2 regions of the Paenibacillus sp. B46(2026) genome follow, and region 1 is predicted to be linked to the other one. Evidence: riboswitches for the same ligand, from Rfam matches in the RefSeq annotation. Region 1 holds a riboswitch; the other holds the start of a gene.
The links. A riboswitch is a leader RNA that binds a small molecule or an ion and turns the genes downstream of it on or off. The one in region 1 is predicted to bind glycine.
Positions count from the first base shown of each region.

Region 1 (9,571 bases):
TTCAGATACACACAGGGCATACGCCATGGCAAGTGCAGAAGCATCGCCAGAGCAAGTCTCACCCTTGCGAATGTACTCGGCCATTTTCTTGCCGTCTCCACCCGTTAACCCACTGCGTGATGTGGTATCTTCCGTTAATCCCCTGTGTACCGCTTCCTTCATCACTTGATAATAGTCCGACATCTGCTGCACAACATCCACTTCCGGCGTATTGGTCTCCTGGACCTGCTCCTCAATCATTAGCTGAGCAATGGTTTTGGATTCCGCTGTACAGATCGTATTCAGTTCATGCAAATGTTTAAACCGCATCCGAATCAACTCCTCTCTTCAAATCAATGACACGAATGTCCAGGACATGGTCGAGCGAACGCAGACGCTTCAACATATCCGGATTAGGCACGCCGTCCATCTCCATTGCCGTCAGCGCTTCTCCATCACGGGCTTTCCGATCTACCTGCATATACCCGATGTTAACCCCGGATGAGCTGATCGTGGATGTCACTGACGCAAGCACCCCCGCTTTGTCCGCATGTCGCAGAACGAGTGTCGGAAACTCTCCACTGATCTGAACACGAAAATCATTCATCGCATGCACTGATACGCTGCCGCCGCCAATGGAAGCACCGATCAGCGAGCATACGCGATCTCCATGCCACAATTCAATTTTGACCGTATTCGGATGAGGAGCAGGCAGGCCGCTTGTATAAAACTCAACCTCCATGCCCGCTTCCTCTGCGTATTGCTCTGCATCTGGAATACGCGGATCGTCTGTGACATAGTCCAGCAGACCACCGATCAGTGCCAGATCTGTTCCGTGCCCCTGATACGTATCTGCAAATGAACCGTACAGTGTCAGTCGTGCCCGATCCGGTGTACATCCCAGCCACTGTCGAGCAATTCTTCCTAACCTTGCTGCTCCAGCTGTATGTGAACTTGAAGGCCCCGTCATGGACGGACCAATAATTGAAAAAACATCTTTAAACCGCACCTGCAACCCTCCATTTATATTCGTCATTTCCATCCAGAAGCATATACAGATTGTTCCTTATTTACTGAATGATGACACCAAAAAAGGACAGAAGAAGGCCCCAAGCCCTCTCTCTGTCCTCGATACCTGAGAGTTTCATGATCAGCAGTGTCCAAGGACAAGGTGAATGCCTGCGATTACAGGCAAGCTCACCGGGCTGACTGATCATATACCCCTTGGGTGGCGCAATTCGCGCACTCTCCAGAGTTGCGTCCAACGATGGTACATTTACCTGAGAGATTAACCACTACGCCGGGTGCGCAGCAGCTTGCTCCTTCGGTGCCTGAACACTAGCCATTTTGCTCGGCTAACCAGGTCTCTCCCGCTCGTTATCATCCGCTGTATAGTCATATCCTCGTTCGAACACACATCGAACGTGTATCTTTTGTTAAAATGATCATATTCGGTACATATACTTACAGATTAATATGCTACACATTATATGTCAATAAAAGTGACGTATAATTATCATCTTTATCACTCATTAGGAATGATTAGGCAGCTTCAATTCATTTATCCAAGCTTGAAGCTTCTCTTTCGTCCATCCTTCGTTTTCACCCATGACGGAGTACCGCAAGCCATTTTCACTCCATGATATGTTCCGAATGCTCTTCATATATGAACCCTCGGTGTTACGAACCTTAATCTTGGCTTCATCCGGCATTAGTGTATCGTCCACATTTTCTTCCGGCATCTTGAATACCGTCAGGCTGACTTCTACCTTGTCGTCACGTACATAATACAAGGTTACTTCATCTCTGCTCAGCTCACCGCCCAATGTAGACATTTCGATCCGTGATCGTTCGAATTCTCCACTCGTGTCCTGTAGGAACGGCTGTTCCAACGCTTTTTCCGCTTCCTCTAAGGTCACTTCGGAATTCTGCATCATATCGTTCAAGTCCTTCACATCGACCTCCTTAGGGATGTCAATTACGAAAGTATCCTTTGTGAATTCAGGGTCATACTGAATCGGATCATAGACCATTTCTGATTTCCCATCCCCATACGCGCTGTTTACTTTGACAATCATCCACGTTTTGGGGTCTACCCAATACTCTGAAGATATGGAGAATACGCCTTCTTCTTTTGGTGTCAATTCAATATGAATGACGTCCTGTCCATGAAGTTTCTCCTGTCCCATCATATTCACATCATGCGTAATACGTAACCGCTCTAGTTGATCAACCAATATTTGCTTCTGGGTTTGATTAGGCTGTTGTGACACGGATGATGCATCCATGGAATATGCTGCTCCTGTTTCTTTTTCATAAAGGATGATCTCCTTTCCGTTATTAACTGCGTAACTGACATTGCCATTCTCGGATGTTTCCGTGCGCTTTCGGCCGGTTTCACCATCTACCCATTCCTTAATTTGCATCGTGTTAGTCAGCTTGTCGTCCGCCCATATCTTCATCACACCTTCCGCATAATATGAGGCAGGTTCTGTTTCTGCTGAGACAACCTTCTCGATCATATCGTCTCCTGACATAGCCAGCATATCCTTCTCCGCGCAACCTCCAAGCAGGGCGCCTGCAAGCAAAGCAGTACCCAGCATCATCCATCCTTTTTTCATCATCTTACCCATCCTCTCTGCGTTTACATTCTCCATGTTCAGGCAATCGGCATGCTGCCAGCGTTCCATATCCTTCGTATGACCACATGCGCATATCCCCCCCGTGCTTTATTGCAACCCGTTTGGCTATACTCAATCCCAATCCCGAACCACCTGCATACGTCTTCTCCTCCTGATTCTGGTGTTGAACATAGGGTTCGAAGATACGAATGAGCTGTTCTTCAGGAATAGCAGGACCTTCATTTTGTACTATGATCAATGTTGCCCCCGCCCTGTAGTTATCCAATTCATCTCCAAGCGAGGGAATAATCCATTCTGGGAGCTCCCCATCTGAAGCAATAACCCCTAGTCCCATTACACCGTTCGTCCTTGTGTGGCGTAGTGCGTTATTTATCAGATTATCTGTCAGGCGCATCAGTTGTTCGGGATGAACTCGGTACAGTTGATCTGTGCGGACATCCATCTTCACGTCAATCTGCCCACGCTCGGCAAGTCCCTCATAGCTCCCAAGCAGCATATCGAAAAACTCCTCACCTTCCACCTCAACCATGGCCATCTCCGATTCAGTGGAACCCAGCGCCGTATACATCTCAAGTTCACTAATCATCTGTTTCATCCGCTTCACATTCCCATACAGCACGTCCTGATATTCCTGCCTTTCACGGCGTTCCAGATGCGGATTGCTACTAAGTGCTTCCGCATAAGCACTAATGGACATTAACGGCGTTTTCAGATCATGAGACAAAGAGGCAACCATAAGTTCCTTCTCTTTTTGTTCTCTTCGCACTTCAGCCTGGGTTTCTCTGACTTTCTCCTGCATTGCATCAAACTGTTGGAGCAATGTGCCCATTTCATCATGACGAACAGGTAGCACATCTGGAACAGCCTCTCCCCGTGCAAAAGCATCCATTCGTTCTAATAGATATTTCATCGGTCGAAAGAGCTTTCTGGATAGCAGCCACAGCACTGTTCCGTATAACAGGATAAAGAAAGCAGCAGCCAGACCAATGACCCAGGTTGTCCGCAAGGATATGCCTTCCAGCCAATCTCCACGCAGCATGACAATCTCGTAAATGCCAACCAACTCACCCTTTTCCCATACGGGTTTTTTCAGTGAAAATGTGCGATGACGAATCTGTAAGTTGTACAGATTACGATACAGCTCCGCGCCCCCAACGGTGTAGGCTCCAGCAGTCCATGTGTTCTCGCCAGATGTATACACCCGAATCCCTGTTGGTAAATACAGATCAAAGTTCACCCGAACATCCTCCAATTCAGAGAGTGCAGCGAAGGCATCAGGCGATTGCAGACGGTACAGCCCCGGGTCAGATAAAGCCAGTTCAATAGGGGCCATTTGACCGGACAACTCTACATATTCCGTTACGGCACGCTGATCATTGTAATAGTTATACAGGGAGTACAGCGCCCACCCTGCAACGACAGGCAGCAGCATTACAATGAGAAAGGCAAGCATTAACCAGTACTTCAGCTTCATTCTTCCGGCTCCCCCACGAATCGGTAGCCACTGCCCCACACCGTCTGAATCCAGCGTGGATGATGGGGCTCGTCACCAAGCTTGGCCCGAAGGCTCTTCACATGAACTGTGACCGTACTAGAGTTCCCCGCCTCTGGCTGACTCCAGACATGTTCATACAGTTCCGCCTTGGTAAACACCCGGCCCGGATGAGAGGCAAGCAGTAGGAGCAAAGCCCATTCCTTGTTGGTTAGTGCCACATGTTCTCCATGTATCTGTGCGCGCTGATTCAAATCATCGATCGATAACCCATCGTTATACTGCTGATCTGTCGATTCCGGCTCTACACCTTGATATCTCCGGTACCTGTTCAGATGGGATTTAATGCGGGCTGTAAGTTCTGTCAGACTGAAGGGTTTGGTAATATAATCGTCAGCTCCCAGACCCAGCCCTCTGACTTTGCTCTCTTCCTCGATTCGAGCACTCATCATGAGCAGCGGAACATCACTGATTAGCCTGATATTTTTGCATACCGTGAACCCATCCATCTCCGGCAGCATCAGATCTAACAGGACTAATTGATAGGTCCCCCCCCTAAAGTCTTCCCAGCTCTCCAAACCGCTTGATGCCCAAGTCACCTCATAACCCTCACGTCGTAGATGATCTCTCAGAATGCGAGCAATCTCTGGATCATCCTCCACCAGCAATATGTTCTCGCTGTCTCTCATCGCTGCTTCATCCTCCCATGACTGTATTGTAGCGAAGAAAAGCTGACTCTCCGCAGAGTTTATACTTTCTTCATAAATGTCCATTACGATCGTTATCTAATGCATGCAAAAAGAGCCCCCCGATTGTTCAGGACGCCCAGGTATTATTCACAATCTTAATCCTAAGTTATAGCTCCTAGAAAAGAAAATACCTCATAACTCATAGAAGATGCTCTCGTTCTGCACATAAGGTCTGCAATACTTGCTGCACAGCTTCGGCATGCGATCTTTCATCCATTCGTGTCTCGATTCATTTGCCATCTGAAAGGCATAATAACCCAGTGTAAAGATCAACATGAACCCTTCCATTAATCGAATATCATGATCCGTGAGTGGCGCGATCTGTTGGGTATAACCGGATAAGAATATGTCACGTTCCTCCCGATTGAACATAAGTGCTGCCCCTCCGGCATCGAAAAGATAATAACCATAACCGTGTAGACAAAAATCAATCATGGAAATTCCCTGCTCCCTTATCAGCAGATTGTTGCGAGTAATATCCCCATGAATGATCCCCCATGTCCCTGCGTTCTGCGGGTACGTTGCTAGCTGTTCATTAATGTTCTCAAACGTCTCACGAAGCAGATCGAAGTCTTCCGTTGTAAAAATTCCCAGTCGGACGCCTTCCTCTAACTGCCCTAGCATGACCAAGTTCTCATGGCTATTACCATATGCCGGCCGTACCTTTGTTCGATCTGTCTGATCCTGCTCACGCCCATATTGATGAAGCATCTGCAGTTGTGCCCCAAGATCATAGATCTGCTCTGTTGTCAGGCGTTCTCCCTGCTGGATGTCCCTGCCCTCAATCCACTCCAATACCGTACAACAAATCTCTTCTCCCGCTTCACTTGTCCATACCGTTACCCATTCGCCTGATACATTCCGTACCGGATGCTGCACGCGCAATGCTGTCGTTGCGTTCAACTCATGAAGCAGATTCATCTCTGCCTCCAGCGCAGGAAGTGTATGCTGAATACCTGTCATACTTGCATATGCGGCTTGGTGTATCCGTAGCAGATACTTCTGCCCGCTTGCTTCATCAACAACATGATACGTCAGATTCTCATTATGCCGAATATATGAAACGACAGGTTTCTCAATAGTGTAGTTTTGTATAATCTGAGCTGCCATATGGTCGTAAGACATCTGGTCCGTAGTGATGATCAACATCTCCTTCAAAGTAATGTAAACGTTCTCTTATTAATAAATATCGTAGCATGATTGCTTGACATACAGCAAATTCTTCCAAAATGAAATTAAAAAGCACAACCCCCGAACAACCGTCCAGGCATTGTGCTTTCTTTTGTCTCTATTAATTTCTTAATCTCTCTGTCTGTTGCTCTATGTGACACTCCATGATCCAATTAACCGAAACGACCCATAATGTATTCTTGCGTCAGACGATTGTCCGGGTTCGTGAAAATATGCTCTGTATCCCCATGTTCAATCATATTTCCAAGATAAAAATAAGCTGTATAATCCGAGATGCGTGCCGCCTGCTGCATGTTATGGGTAACAATAACAATCCGCAGATCCTTCTTAAGCTCGGTGATCAATTCCTCAACCTTACCCGAAGATACCGGGTCAAGTGCAGATGCCGGCTCGTCGAGCAGCAGAATCTGTGGTTCAACAGACAAAGCGCGAGCGATACATAGGCGCTGCTGTTGTCCGCCAGAGAGAGACAGAGCTGACTCATGCAATCTGTCTTTCACTTCGTCCCAGAGCGCAGCACGGCGCAAGCTTTTTTCCACAATTTCATCCAGTGCCTTCTTACTCTTCGTACCACGGTAGCGGGGGCCAAACGCGATATTGTTGTAGATGGACTTATGAAAAGGATTCGGCTTCTGCCACACCATGCCAATCTTCTGGCGAAGCTTGATTACATCGGTTCCAGGCTCATTCAGATCGTTACCGTCCATCCAGATATGTCCCTCTGTGCGGGAACCAGCGATCTCATCGTTCATTCGGTTGAGGGACCGGAGGAACGTGGATTTACCACAACCAGACGGTCCAATCAGCGCCGTTACGCTTGCTTCGGGAAACGTCAGGCTGATCTGCTTAACTGCCTGGAAATGCCCATAATATATGCTTAACTGTTCCGTACCAAAAGGTATGGCCATGTTGGTTCCTCCTTATTTCGAAGCTGTCATGCGGCGGAATATAACCCGACCGATCCAGCGTGCACTTAGATTGAACGCCAGCACGAGAATGACAAGCACCGCGGATGCGCCTGCTGCCACTTCTTTGGAATCTGGCCCAATGCCTTCACTGTTGACCTTCCAGATATGGACAGCAAGTGTCTCTGCCGGACGGAAAGGGTTAAGCGGTGATCTAGGGCTCGTCGGATTCCAATCTGTAAAGTCCAATGGTGGACTACTCATACCTGCGGTGAACATCAACGCTGCTGCCTCACCAAAGATCCGGCCCGATGCCAGGATCGTACCCGTAATCAAGCTGGGCAATGCCACAGGCAGCAGAATGGAAGTGATAATCTTCCACTTGGACAGTCCAAGTGCCAGACCTGCTTCTTTCTGTTCCTTCGGAACAGCCCGGAAGGCCTGCTCCGTAGTCCGCACCATCAGTGGCAAGTTAAAGATCGCCAGAGCCAAGGCACCCGAGATCAGGGAGAAACCAAGACCAAATGTATTTACAAGCAATAAGAGACCAAACAAACCGATAACGATGGAAGGGAATGATGACAATACTTCAACGACCAGACGAATGAAGCTGGTAATCTTGCCTGGTTTGGCGTATTCCGCCATGTAAATTCCGCCGCCCCATCCGAGTGGAATGGTAACAATCAGGGTCAGGACAAGCAAGAATATGGAGTTGAAGAGCTGTGGACCAATCCCACCGCCGCCTTTGAGTAACTGTGGAGCGCTTGTCAGGAAGTGCCAGTTAATATGTCCAATGCCTCTAAACATGATGAAGCCAAGCAGACCGAGCAATAGAATAACAATGAACAAGGCCAGTACAACGATAACGGATGTTGCAATTTTATCTACCGTCTTTGCCTTCATTTTCATACCCGGTTCCTCCTTTCAAGCAGGCGAACCAGAATGACGAAGACAAAGGTCATCACCAACAGGACAAGCGCCATACTCCACAGTGCATTGTTATGAACAGAACCCATCGTGGTATTACCCATGCTGAGTGTAATTACACTTGTTAATGTTGAAGCCGATTCAAGCAAGGATGTTGGAACATGCGGTGCATTACCAATAACCATCTGCACAGCAAGGGCCTCACCAAAGGCACGAGCCATACCGAGTACAATACCTGTCAACAAGGCAGGCAGAACTGTCGGGATAATAACCCGGTAGATGGTTTGCCAGCGAGTGGCACCCAGTGCGTAGGAGGATTCACGCAATCCTTTTGGCAACGCGGACAATGCATCTGCCATAATACTTGTCACCGTAGGAAGAATCATGACGGACAAGACCAGACATCCGGCTGCAATCCCAACGCCCGCTCCACCAAAGATACTTCGCAACAAGGGTACAATTACACTCAGACCGATAAAACCGTACACAACGGAAGGGATACCAGACAAGAGCTCTATCGCAGGCTGTAAAATCTTTTTACCTTTACCTGGCACAATCTCCGTCATAAAGAGTGCTGCACACAGGCTAAGCGGGCTCGCAATGAGGGCTGCAAGCAATGTCGTTATGAAAGAACCTGTGATGAACGGTAATGCTCCATAGACAGCAGGTTCCCCCGTTGGATTCCATGTTTTGCCCGATAAAAACTCGCGTAAACTTACGCCATCCTGGAAAAAAGTAGACAGCCCCTTAGACGCTACAAAGTACACGATGGAAAACATGACGACGATCAGGAAAACGACACAAATCGACGTATAGATTCTTCCCGTCCACTCTTCCCAGTAATGCTTTTCTCTCAAGGGCCGGCGTGATTTCAGCTTGTTGTTCATTACCGTTCCCCCTTCGGTCTGTTCCATAACAACCATCCTTCTATAGTAGAATTCATGCAAAATATAAGATAATCCCAGAGCAAACCGCGCAAAGAGGCAGGACCAAGGTCCGCCTCTCTCGCTGTATGCGCAAGTTCAAAGATTATTCCGTTACGTTGCCTGCTACATCACGTTTTACTTTCATGCCAGATACCGGGATGTAACCAAGCTCAGTTACGTCGCTTTGTTGAATTTCATCACTCAGAATGTAGTCGAGGAATGCTTTTGTTGCTGCATCCGGTTCACCTTTGGTGTACATGTGCTCGTAAGCCCATACCGGATATTTTCCTGCTTCTACGTTCTCAACAGTTGCTTCTACACCCTCGTATTTCAGAACCTGCAAGCTATCATCCAGGTAGGACAGAGCCAGATAACCAATTGCGCCTGGAGTCTCGGATACGAGTTTCTTAACTGTACCTGAGGAATCTTCCTGGATCGAACCCGGGATATCTTTTACTTTCATTCCCAGAGCGAAGCTCTCGAATGTTGCACGAGTACCAGAACTGCTTGGACGGTTAACGATGACAATTGCTTGATCTGCACCGCCAACGTCTTTCCAGTTTGTAATTTCACCGGAGAAAATGTCGACCAGTTGTTGCTTCGTCAAATCTTGCACACCTGCATCTTTGTTGCTAACTGGAGCAATTGCTACAACAGCTACTTGATGATCCTTCAGTTCACTTACTTTTGCGGCGTCATCGATTTTCTCTTCCGCAAACACGTCAGAGTTACCAATTGTAGCTTGTCCGTCAGATACTTG
Region 1 covers NZ_CM165907.1:517,396-526,966, reverse strand. Annotated here, with positions in the region: gene sdaAA (L-serine ammonia-lyase, iron-sulfur-dependent, subunit alpha) at 1-309, opposite strand, end outside; gene sdaAB (L-serine ammonia-lyase, iron-sulfur-dependent subunit beta) at 299-988, opposite strand; glycine riboswitch at 1,100-1,234, opposite strand; glycine riboswitch at 1,239-1,362, opposite strand; gene AC1S8V_RS02520 (LolA family protein) at 1,512-2,603, opposite strand; gene AC1S8V_RS02515 (sensor histidine kinase) at 2,605-4,095, opposite strand; gene AC1S8V_RS02510 (response regulator transcription factor) at 4,092-4,802, opposite strand; gene AC1S8V_RS02505 (phosphotransferase enzyme family protein) at 4,995-5,987, opposite strand; gene pstB (phosphate ABC transporter ATP-binding protein PstB) at 6,206-6,961, opposite strand; gene pstA (phosphate ABC transporter permease PstA) at 6,974-7,861, opposite strand; gene pstC (phosphate ABC transporter permease subunit PstC) at 7,864-8,799, opposite strand; gene AC1S8V_RS02485 (phosphate ABC transporter substrate-binding protein PstS family protein) at 8,915-9,571, opposite strand, start outside.

Region 2 (9,571 bases), 2.3 Mb from region 1:
GTTCATCCCTGATTCCCTTTTCCAGTAATGTAATCATTTCTTCCTGCAATAACAGGGCGCTGATCTCACTGAGAACCTCCAGGCTTTCCTTGGATAATTCTCTGGGACCGAGCATCAAAAGAACATGGGTAACTCCTGCCGGATCATCCGGTGTACGAAGGAGTGGCTCAGTAAGCTGGAATAGGCTGATGGACGGCCTGTAGATTCCCTCACTGCGTGTATGAAACAGTGCAAGTCTTGTACCGGGAATCTTCTGACTCCCCACTGCTTCACGTGCCTCCAACCGTTTCGCAATCTCCTCCGGTTCCTTCAGCACACCCGATTCATGGAGTACTTTGCACATTCCATACACGGTTTTATAGAAACCGATATCTTGGTTATCCAGCGGATACACCTGAAACTTGCCAATAATTCGGACGATTTCAATCAGAATTGCTTCCATTCCGTCAGGGTCCGAGTAACGACTTGTCGTCTGAACCTCTGCTTCACGGGGCTTGTTATGCTGTCGTTGTAATGTTGTTGTCCGGATAAAATGACGCAGACGTTCGCTCTCTTCCGCCGTGAGCAATGGACTCACTTTGTAATACTGATGCTCATCCATCGGCAGATCGACAGTGGATAACACCAGATCATATTGATCTGGAGGCATCCGGGCAGCTTCATACCAGGACACGCTATCCATGATCCGAATCTCGGGAATCTCCTTCGACAGTCGGCTGGACAGCATGCGGGATGATCCGATTCCGCTTGTACACACGATGATCGCTCTGATTTCCCGTTTCAATGCACGTAACCTCTCGATGGAAGCTCCAAAATGCATGACCAAAAAACCAATTTCCTCATCCGGAACGTCTGTGCCTGGCCAAGCTTGATGCACGGATTGTTTGACATCTTCGAAGAGGGAGTCATAATCCTTGCGAATCTGCTGCAAAAGCGGATTACGAATCATCTGTTGCCCTTCAATTCGCTCCATTACAGGTTGCATATGACCAAGCAGACCTTCACGAAGCAAACGATCCTCATGAAAGGCGTAATGCGTTCTCGCCTGCATCTGATCAATCAGTGAATGTACCCTGTCCAGTAAAATCAAGTCGTCTATTGGCAACAGCCGCGAAGAGTGAATCCGTTGCTCGGTCTCAATTAATAGCCTGTGAAAATAAGCTTGCTCATCTTGGGAGAATGTCAGCCCCAGCTGGGTGGATAACACACCACACAAGCGGGAAGCCATATAAGGTGGAACCTTCATCTCATCCTGCTCTGCAACTCCATCTCCCGTTTTCTCCCGTGGAGAAATACGGCCAATGCCAAAGCCTTTACGAATACGTACAACCGCTACGGATAATTGAATCAGCAGCTTCATGTATTGGCGTTCCGGGATGTTCTCCAGCCATTCGATATCTGGTTGCCATAACGCATTTTCGACCGTAAGCACATCACCGTGCCCAATCATATCCAGCAATTTTTGGTTTACGATGGAGCCTCCTTGTTCAGGCTGTCTTCCGAACAGGTCGGACTCATCCAGAAATTCCAGTGCAAGTGCAGCTATGGCCGTGCGATGAATCGTCTCACTTCCGTTAATCTTGACGCCATATCCACGTCTGCGAACCAGCTTCAGTCCCGCCTGACGAATCCGTGACTCCAGATCGTCCAGATCAGTCGTTACAGTGGATACAGTCACTTTCAGATCCGAAGCCAGGGCGAGCAACTTTACAGGCTCCGGTTCATCAAGCAGGATGCAAAGCATGAAGAGCTTACGCTCTTCCGGCGTAAACTCTACGTATTCTTTACCCTCTAGTTGCTGGCGCAATACAGCCAGATCATCGGAACTGGCATCGATTCGGATACCGGTTCCTGATTTTTTTTCCAGCCTCATGCCCAAAGGTTCAAGCCATTGTTCGATCATTTGAAGCTCCCGGTGAACGGTTCGGGTACTGACCTTTACTTCAACGGCGATTTCGCCGGCAGTGACTTCATGTGGATGCTCCAGCAGAAACTCCACGATTTCACGCTGTCTTTTGGTAATACTCATATCTCAGCCTCCGGCTCAGGGAAAACGAATGCGTGCAATTACTTCAGACGTTCAACGAGCGCATCGTATTCCGGGCTTTTTAGGAAGTTGTCGATGGATATATGTTCTGCGTTCGGTGCAACGGAGCGAGCTCGATCCGTTAATATTTGTTGTGTGATTACCACATCTGCATCCGGCGGGATATCACTGATGGCCGTATTGGTCACCGTAACGTCAATCCCCTCTGCCTTCATCTTCTTGCGTAGAATGGAAGCGCCCATGGCACTCGACCCCATGCCTGCATCACAGGAGAAGACAATCTTCTTCACATCTGTTTTCACTGTAGAAGAAGCCATATCCGCGGCTCTGTCTGCTTCACGATGATTTGCCGTAATGCCAGCGTTTGGCACGGTTCCTTGACTTTTCATGTCTTTCATCCGACTGGATGCGGACTCCAGATCTTCGTCCTTTTGTTTACCCGTTTTCAGCAACACTGCTGCAACCAGGAAAGAAACGACGGCTGCTACAAGCACCCCTGCGAGCATCGGCAGGTATCCACCTTTTGGTGTTAAGAGGAAATACGCGATAATACTACCCGGTGATGGTGCCGAAACAAGTCCTGCTCCGGTGAGCATGAATGTTAATGTACCTGCGACGCCACCCGCGATTGCGGCAAGAATCAGAATCGGTCTCATCAGAATGTAAGGGAAGTAGATCTCATGAATTCCCCCGAAGAAATGAATGATAACGGCACCTGGTGCAGAAGATTTGGCCATTCCGCGTCCGAAGAAACAGTAAGCAAGCAAGATACCCAGTCCCGGACCTGGGTTGGATTCAAGCATGTATAATACGGATTGCCCTAATTCTCTCGCTTGATCTGTTGCAATAGGTGTAAGAATACCGTGGTTGATTGCATTGTTCAGGAACAATACTTTACCTGGTTCAATGATTAGGTTGACCAGCGGTAGCAAGCCCAGATTCATTAAGCCTTGTACCCCGGCAGACAATACTTTGCTAATCGCTTCTACAGCAGGCCCAATGCCCAGTAGAGCAAAAATCCCCAAGATCCCGCCAATAATACCGGCTGAGAAGTTGTTAACCAGCATTTCAAATCCGGCTCTAATTTTGCCTTCAATGGATTTATCGAACTTTTTGATGATCCATGCTGCCAGTGGTCCGGCAATCATGGCGCCGAGGAACATCGGGATATCACTACCCACGATGACCCCAATGGTCATAATGGCACCCACGACACCACCACGCTGACCATGCACCATCGTACCCCCGGTGTAACCAATTAACAGTGGCAGCAAATATTTGATCATCGGATCGACTAGCTGTGCAAGCGTCTCGTTAGGGAACCAGCCTGTTGGAATGAACATGGCCGTAATTAATCCCCAGGCGATGAACGCTCCCATATTCGGCATGACCATACCACTCAGGAATCGGCCAAAACGCTGCACACCTACCCGTAGCCCACCTTTGGAATTGGACGATTGGTCCAAATTACTCATTGTATTATCCTCCTTGGATCAAGTGATTATGATTTATGAAAGGGGTATCATTTCTCCCCTGCTGTAATCCTAAGCGAGAATGGTCTCCTGTTCAATGAAATGAAAGCGTACTTTCGTCATGAACAATGATGACAACATTAGGTTATGTAATCGTTTTTATCTATGCATAATGGCTGAACCCATTGGTACACAAGGCTTTTCTTGCCTATGACTTTTATTATTTCCAAAATCATTTTCTATCCTATAGCTTGGACTAATCTTGCTATTCACATCCACAATCTGCTTAAATCAGCATTCACAACGTTCATTGGAAAGCACAAAAAAACCTCTGCAAGCATAGGCTCACACAGGTCGCAATAACATGAAGCACGTCTCATATTTTTATAAAAATATATGTTAATAAGTACAAGTTCGTTGATACTATTCTTCCGTATGTTTACGATACGCGTCTGCATTCATCAATGTAGACAATGCTGCTGTCAGATCTCCCTCAACACGAATCTCAATCATCCAGCCTTCCTCGTAAGGAGAGCTGTTCACAAGTTCAGGTGAGTCCTGCAACGAATCATTGACTGCAATAATTGAACCAGTGACGGGAGAGAACAAGTCCGAAACCGTTTTGACCGATTCGATCGTTCCAATGCTGTCTTCTGCTTTTACATTGGATTCAAGGTCAGGCAATTCCACAAACACAATGTCACCCAGCTGATGCTGCGCGAACTCGGTAATGCCAATACGTACAGTATCCTCCCCTACGGTTTGCACCCATTCGTGCTCTTCACTGTACAGGAAATCACTTTTCAATTCGCTCATCGATATCCGCCTCGCTTTTCATTAATGAGTGCATGCGTTCTTTGACCTTAACCTTTTTCCCAGAACATAGCGTATGATATTTATGAATCAAATGTCAAGATACCTCACAATTTATTTGCTAATTGCCTCCTCAAACCGTAACCTGAATACACTCTTTCTACATATACTGGTGAATATTAGAATAGTAAGCGCAGTCTTTATAAATATACGAACAATAAAATTAAAATTATATTAAACATTCGGTTTTAAATCATTTTCTATGATATCGTTCTTGACATCGACAGTGGATTCACGTTTTAATGAGAGGAGTAAATGTGTTTATTGGACTATGTTATACCCGCGGATGAATGTAAAGGGAGAGATTACCCGTGACACCCGATTCGGGATGTACATGAGGTAACGCCGAAGGAGTAAACCACCGATAAGCGGCGGTGAATCTCTCAGGCAAAAGGACTTTTACGGGACGCAACTCTGGAGAGCATCTATTCGCCCTGTGCGGGCGTAATGATCACCCAAGGGGAAACCTGCTGCACAACGCAGCGGGGTAACTCTCAGGTACAAGGGACAGAGCCTTAGAATACAGCGTGCTACTTGGCATGCCGGTTCTTTGGCCTGTCCTTTTCCTTTTTCCCAAAAAACGAAAAACAGGATTCAGATCGGCGCTGCCATAGCTGCCTTACCATACTTATGTGATGAAAATCTCTAGCTGAAAATTTAAAAATACCCTGATTCATTGATCCACGATTATTATATTCGGTCGGCTGACGGCCCATGACGAGGTGATTTGATGTCCGATTTGCTTAGAACACCACTCTTCCCACTGTATCAGCAATATGAAGGCGTACGGTGCATTGATTTTGGAGGCTGGGAGCTTCCGGTGCAATTTAGCGGAATCCAGAAAGAACATGAAGCGGTACGTGAGCGTGCTGGACTGTTCGATGTATCCCATATGGGCGAATTCACAGTACAGGGTGATCAGGCTGAAGTATTTTTGCAACAAATGATGACCAATGATGTGACCACGCTGGTCCCTGGTCAAGCCCAGTATACCCTGATGTGTTATCCGGATGGCGGTGTGGTGGATGATCTGCTCGTGTATAAGCTGGAAGAACAGAACTATATGCTCGTGGTTAACGCCTCCAACATCGACAAGGATTGGGCATGGCTGCAAGAGCACTTGATCCCTGGCGTAAGCTTGACCAACGATTCGGAGCAGACGGCACTACTGGCTCTGCAAGGTCCACTGGCTGTAGATATTATCGGAAAAGTTACAGATATGGATGTATCCACGATTGAACCGTTTCGTTTTGTGCAGGATGCTGAAGTATGTGGAGTAAAATTGCTGTTGTCCCGTACCGGTTATACCGGTGAAGATGGCTTTGAACTATATGTACCTGCGGATCAGGCCGCTGTGGTCTGGAATGGATTAATGCAGGCTGGAGAAAGTCACGGACTGGTACCAACTGGACTTGGTGCCCGGGATACACTGCGCTTTGAAGCGAGGCTCCCCCTGTATGGACAGGAATTGTCGGCAACCATCTCTCCACTCGAAGCTGGCGTAGGTATGTTTGTGAAGCTGAATGCTGGACCCTTTATCGGACACGAAGCCTTGTTACAGCAAAAAAAAGACGGTCCCGCCCGCAAACTGGTCGGCATCGAAGTGCTGGAGCGCGGTATTCCCCGCCCACACTATCCGATTTACGCCGAAGGCGTACAGATTGGTGAAGTGACAACAGGCACACAATCACCTACATTGAAGCGTAATCTGGGGCTTGCCCTCATCGACAGCAAATACGCTGCGCTGGGAACCCCGCTTGAGATTGAGATCCGCGGCAAGAAACTGAAAGCCGAGGTCGTGAAGACCCCTTTTCATAAACGGACACGTACGTCAAAGACACCTACTCAAGGAGCTGATCAAGCATGAGCAAGCACCGTTACATTCCCATGACCGAGCAGGATCAGAGCGCCATGCTCGCAACCATCGGTGTGGATACGCTGGAGGATCTGTTCCAGGACATTCCTAAAGAGATTCGTTATCAGGGTGAGCTGCCCGTATCCTCCAAACTCGATGAATACGCGCTGACACGTCACATGTCCAAACAGGCTGGCGCCAACGCCAATTTCGAAACACATGCCAGCTTCCTCGGCGCAGGCATATATGATCATCATGTTCCTTCCGTCATCAATCATGTCATTTCCCGTTCCGAGTTCTACACCGCCTACACACCTTATCAGCCTGAGATCAGCCAAGGTGAACTACAGGCCATTTTCGAGTTTCAGTCCTACATCTGTGAATTAACCGGTATGGCTGTAGCCAATGCCAGCATGTATGACGGTGCAACGGCCTTTGCAGAAGCAGGTAATCTGGCCGCAGCGGCAACTCGTCGCAAACAGCTCATCGTATCCCGTACCGTTCATCCGGAAGCCCGTCAGGTATTGCAGGCGTATGCGCACGGACTGAGTCTGGAGATTGTTGAGATTGGCTATAAGGATGGCGTCACTGACTGGGATGCCCTGCAAGCCGCCATATCGGACGATACCGCTGCTGTCATGATCCAGAGCCCGAACTTCTTTGGTGCCGTGGAAAATGTAAAGCAGGCTGCTGACCTCGTGCATGCGCACAAGGGCCTGCTCGTCGTAAGTGCTAACCCGCTATCGCTGGGTCTGCTGGAAGCCCCAGGCAAGCTGGGTGCCGACATCGTTGTTGGCGACGCGCAGCCCCTCGGCATCGCCGCTTCACTTGGCGGCCCGACATGCGGATATTTCGCCGTATCCCAGCCTCATATGCGCCGAATTCCTGGCCGAATCGTAGGCCAGACAACCGATCGCAATGGTAAGCGTGGTTTTGTACTCACGCTGCAAGCGCGTGAACAGCATATCCGCCGTGAAAAGGCGACATCCAATATCTGTTCCAATCAGGCTTTGCTTGCACTCAGCGCATCTGTGTATATGTCCATCATGGGTAAACAAGGAATGATCGATGTAGCGGATCTGAATTTACAAAAGAGTCATTACACCCTGAATACATTAACTGCGATTCCTGGAGTTAGCCTTACATTTAATGCACCAACATTTAATGAGTTTGTGATTAAACTTCCTGAAGGAACAGACGTGAATACACTTCAGTTGAAACTGCTGGATGCGGGCTTTATTGGTGGCTACGAACTCGGACGTGATTATCCGGAGCTTGCCGGACATATGCTGGTTGCTGTTACCGAACGACGCAGTAAGGAAGAGATTGACGAATTCGCACGAGCATTGGAGGGATCGCTGTGACTCAGGAAACGACGACAACGACAACATCAGTACAAGGACAATCGGAAACAGGCACCTCTTCCTCCACTTCGGCTCCATCTGAGACAGCTACAACATACAGTGCACAGACCTTATCTCCTGCTCCGGAGCAAGCATTGATTTTTGAACTCAGCAGCCCTGGACGTGTCGCTTATTCCCTGCCAGAATGTGACGTTCCTCGTCAGGATGCCGATACGTTGATTCCCCGGGAAATGCTCCGCTCGGAAGCAGCAGCACTGCCGGAAGTGTTCGAGGTAGATGTTATTCGACACTATACAGCCCTGTCCCGTCGCAACTTCGGGGTAGATAACGGATTTTATCCACTGGGCTCTTGTACGATGAAATACAATCCAAAGATTAATGAGGATGTTGCCCGTTATAATGGTTTCGCCAAAATCCATCCGTACCAGCATGAATCCAGCATTCAAGGTGCACTTGAACTGTTATATACGTTGCAGAACGACCTTGCAGGTCTGACAGGTATGGACGCTGTGACTCTGCAACCAGCCGCTGGTGCCCATGGAGAATGGACTGGACTTATGATGATTCGTGCCTACCACGAAGGTCGTGGCGAACAACGTACCAAAGTCATTGTGCCCGATTCTTCTCATGGGACCAACCCGGCAAGTGCAACCGTTGCAGGATTTGAAACTGTGACGATTCCATCCCGCGCAGACGGACTGGTCGATCTGGACGCACTCCGTGCAGCCGTCGGTTCGGATACAGCAGCATTGATGCTGACGAACCCGAATACACTTGGTTTGTTCGAGAAAGATATTCAGGAGATTGCATCCATCGTACACCAGGCTGGTGGCTTGCTGTACTACGACGGAGCCAACTCCAATGCTATTATGGGCATTACCCGTCCGGGTGATATGGGTTTTGACGTGGTGCATCTGAACTTGCACAAAACGATGAGCACGCCTCATGGTGGTGGTGGACCTGGCGCCGGACCAGTAGGTGTGAAGAGTCGTTTGGTTCCGTTCCTGCCTAAACCGATGGTGATCAAAAATGCTGATGGGATGTATGCATTCGATCGTGAAGGCGATCAATCCATTGGCCGGGTGAAAGCCTACTACGGTAACTTCGGTATATTGGTTCGTGCCTATGCCTACATTCGTACCTATGGACCAGAAGGCTTGCGCCGTGTCTCTGAATGTGCGGTACTGAATGCCAACTATATGATGGCCCGTCTCGCACCTTACTACGAGATTCCGTATCCAGGGGTATGCAAACATGAATTCGTCATGTCTGGCCGGGGATTGAAGCAGTATGGTGTGCGTACACTTGACGTTGCCAAACGATTACTTGATTTTGGATATCACCCTCCTACGGTGTACTTCCCACTCAACGTGGAGGAATGCATCATGATCGAGCCAACGGAAACCGAAAGCAAAGAAACGTTGGATGGATTCATTGATACGATGATACGGATTGCCAAAGAAGCAGAAGAGACACCTGAACTGGTGTTGAATGCACCGTATGGCACACCGGTTACCCGTCTCGATGAAACAACCGCGGCACGCAAACCTGTTCTGAACTGCGCTTGCAGTTAAACACTAAGTGAATTTCTAATCCATGCTCTTGCTGATGTTAACTACATCAGTAAGAGTATTTTTTTGGTTAGACATTACAGGACCTTTCTCCTCGTACTCCTCTTTTATTTCCTATTCATTCGCGCAACAAAAAAAGCCGATATCCACATAATTCGCGGATACCGGCAAAAATCGCTGCATGAATGCAGCTCATTATCGGAAAAAGAAAAACCTCAAATCCGGAGGAACCCCCGGCAAAATTACGCTTGAATGCTTTGAACCAATTCAACGACTTGTTCAGCCGTTTGCATATCCAGAGCTTTGGCAGCCAGTTCCTGCATATCCACACGGGACAGCTTGGTGATCTGACTACGAGCTGGCAGAATGGATGTAGCGCTCATGCTGAA
Region 2 covers NZ_CM165907.1:5,126,093-5,135,663, forward strand. Annotated here, with positions in the region: gene AC1S8V_RS22835 (BglG family transcription antiterminator) at 1-2,029, opposite strand, end outside; gene AC1S8V_RS22840 (PTS mannitol transporter subunit IIBC) at 2,068-3,522, opposite strand; gene gcvH (glycine cleavage system protein GcvH) at 3,943-4,335, opposite strand; glycine riboswitch at 4,679-4,801, shown strand; glycine riboswitch at 4,805-4,905, shown strand; gene gcvT (glycine cleavage system aminomethyltransferase GcvT) at 5,123-6,259, shown strand; gene gcvPA (aminomethyl-transferring glycine dehydrogenase subunit GcvPA) at 6,256-7,611, shown strand; gene gcvPB (aminomethyl-transferring glycine dehydrogenase subunit GcvPB) at 7,746-9,185, shown strand; gene ptsP (phosphoenolpyruvate--protein phosphotransferase) at 9,425-9,571, opposite strand, start outside.
Region 2: another riboswitch for glycine. It lies ahead of gcvT (glycine cleavage system aminomethyltransferase GcvT); the one in region 1 lies ahead of sdaAB (L-serine ammonia-lyase, iron-sulfur-dependent subunit beta).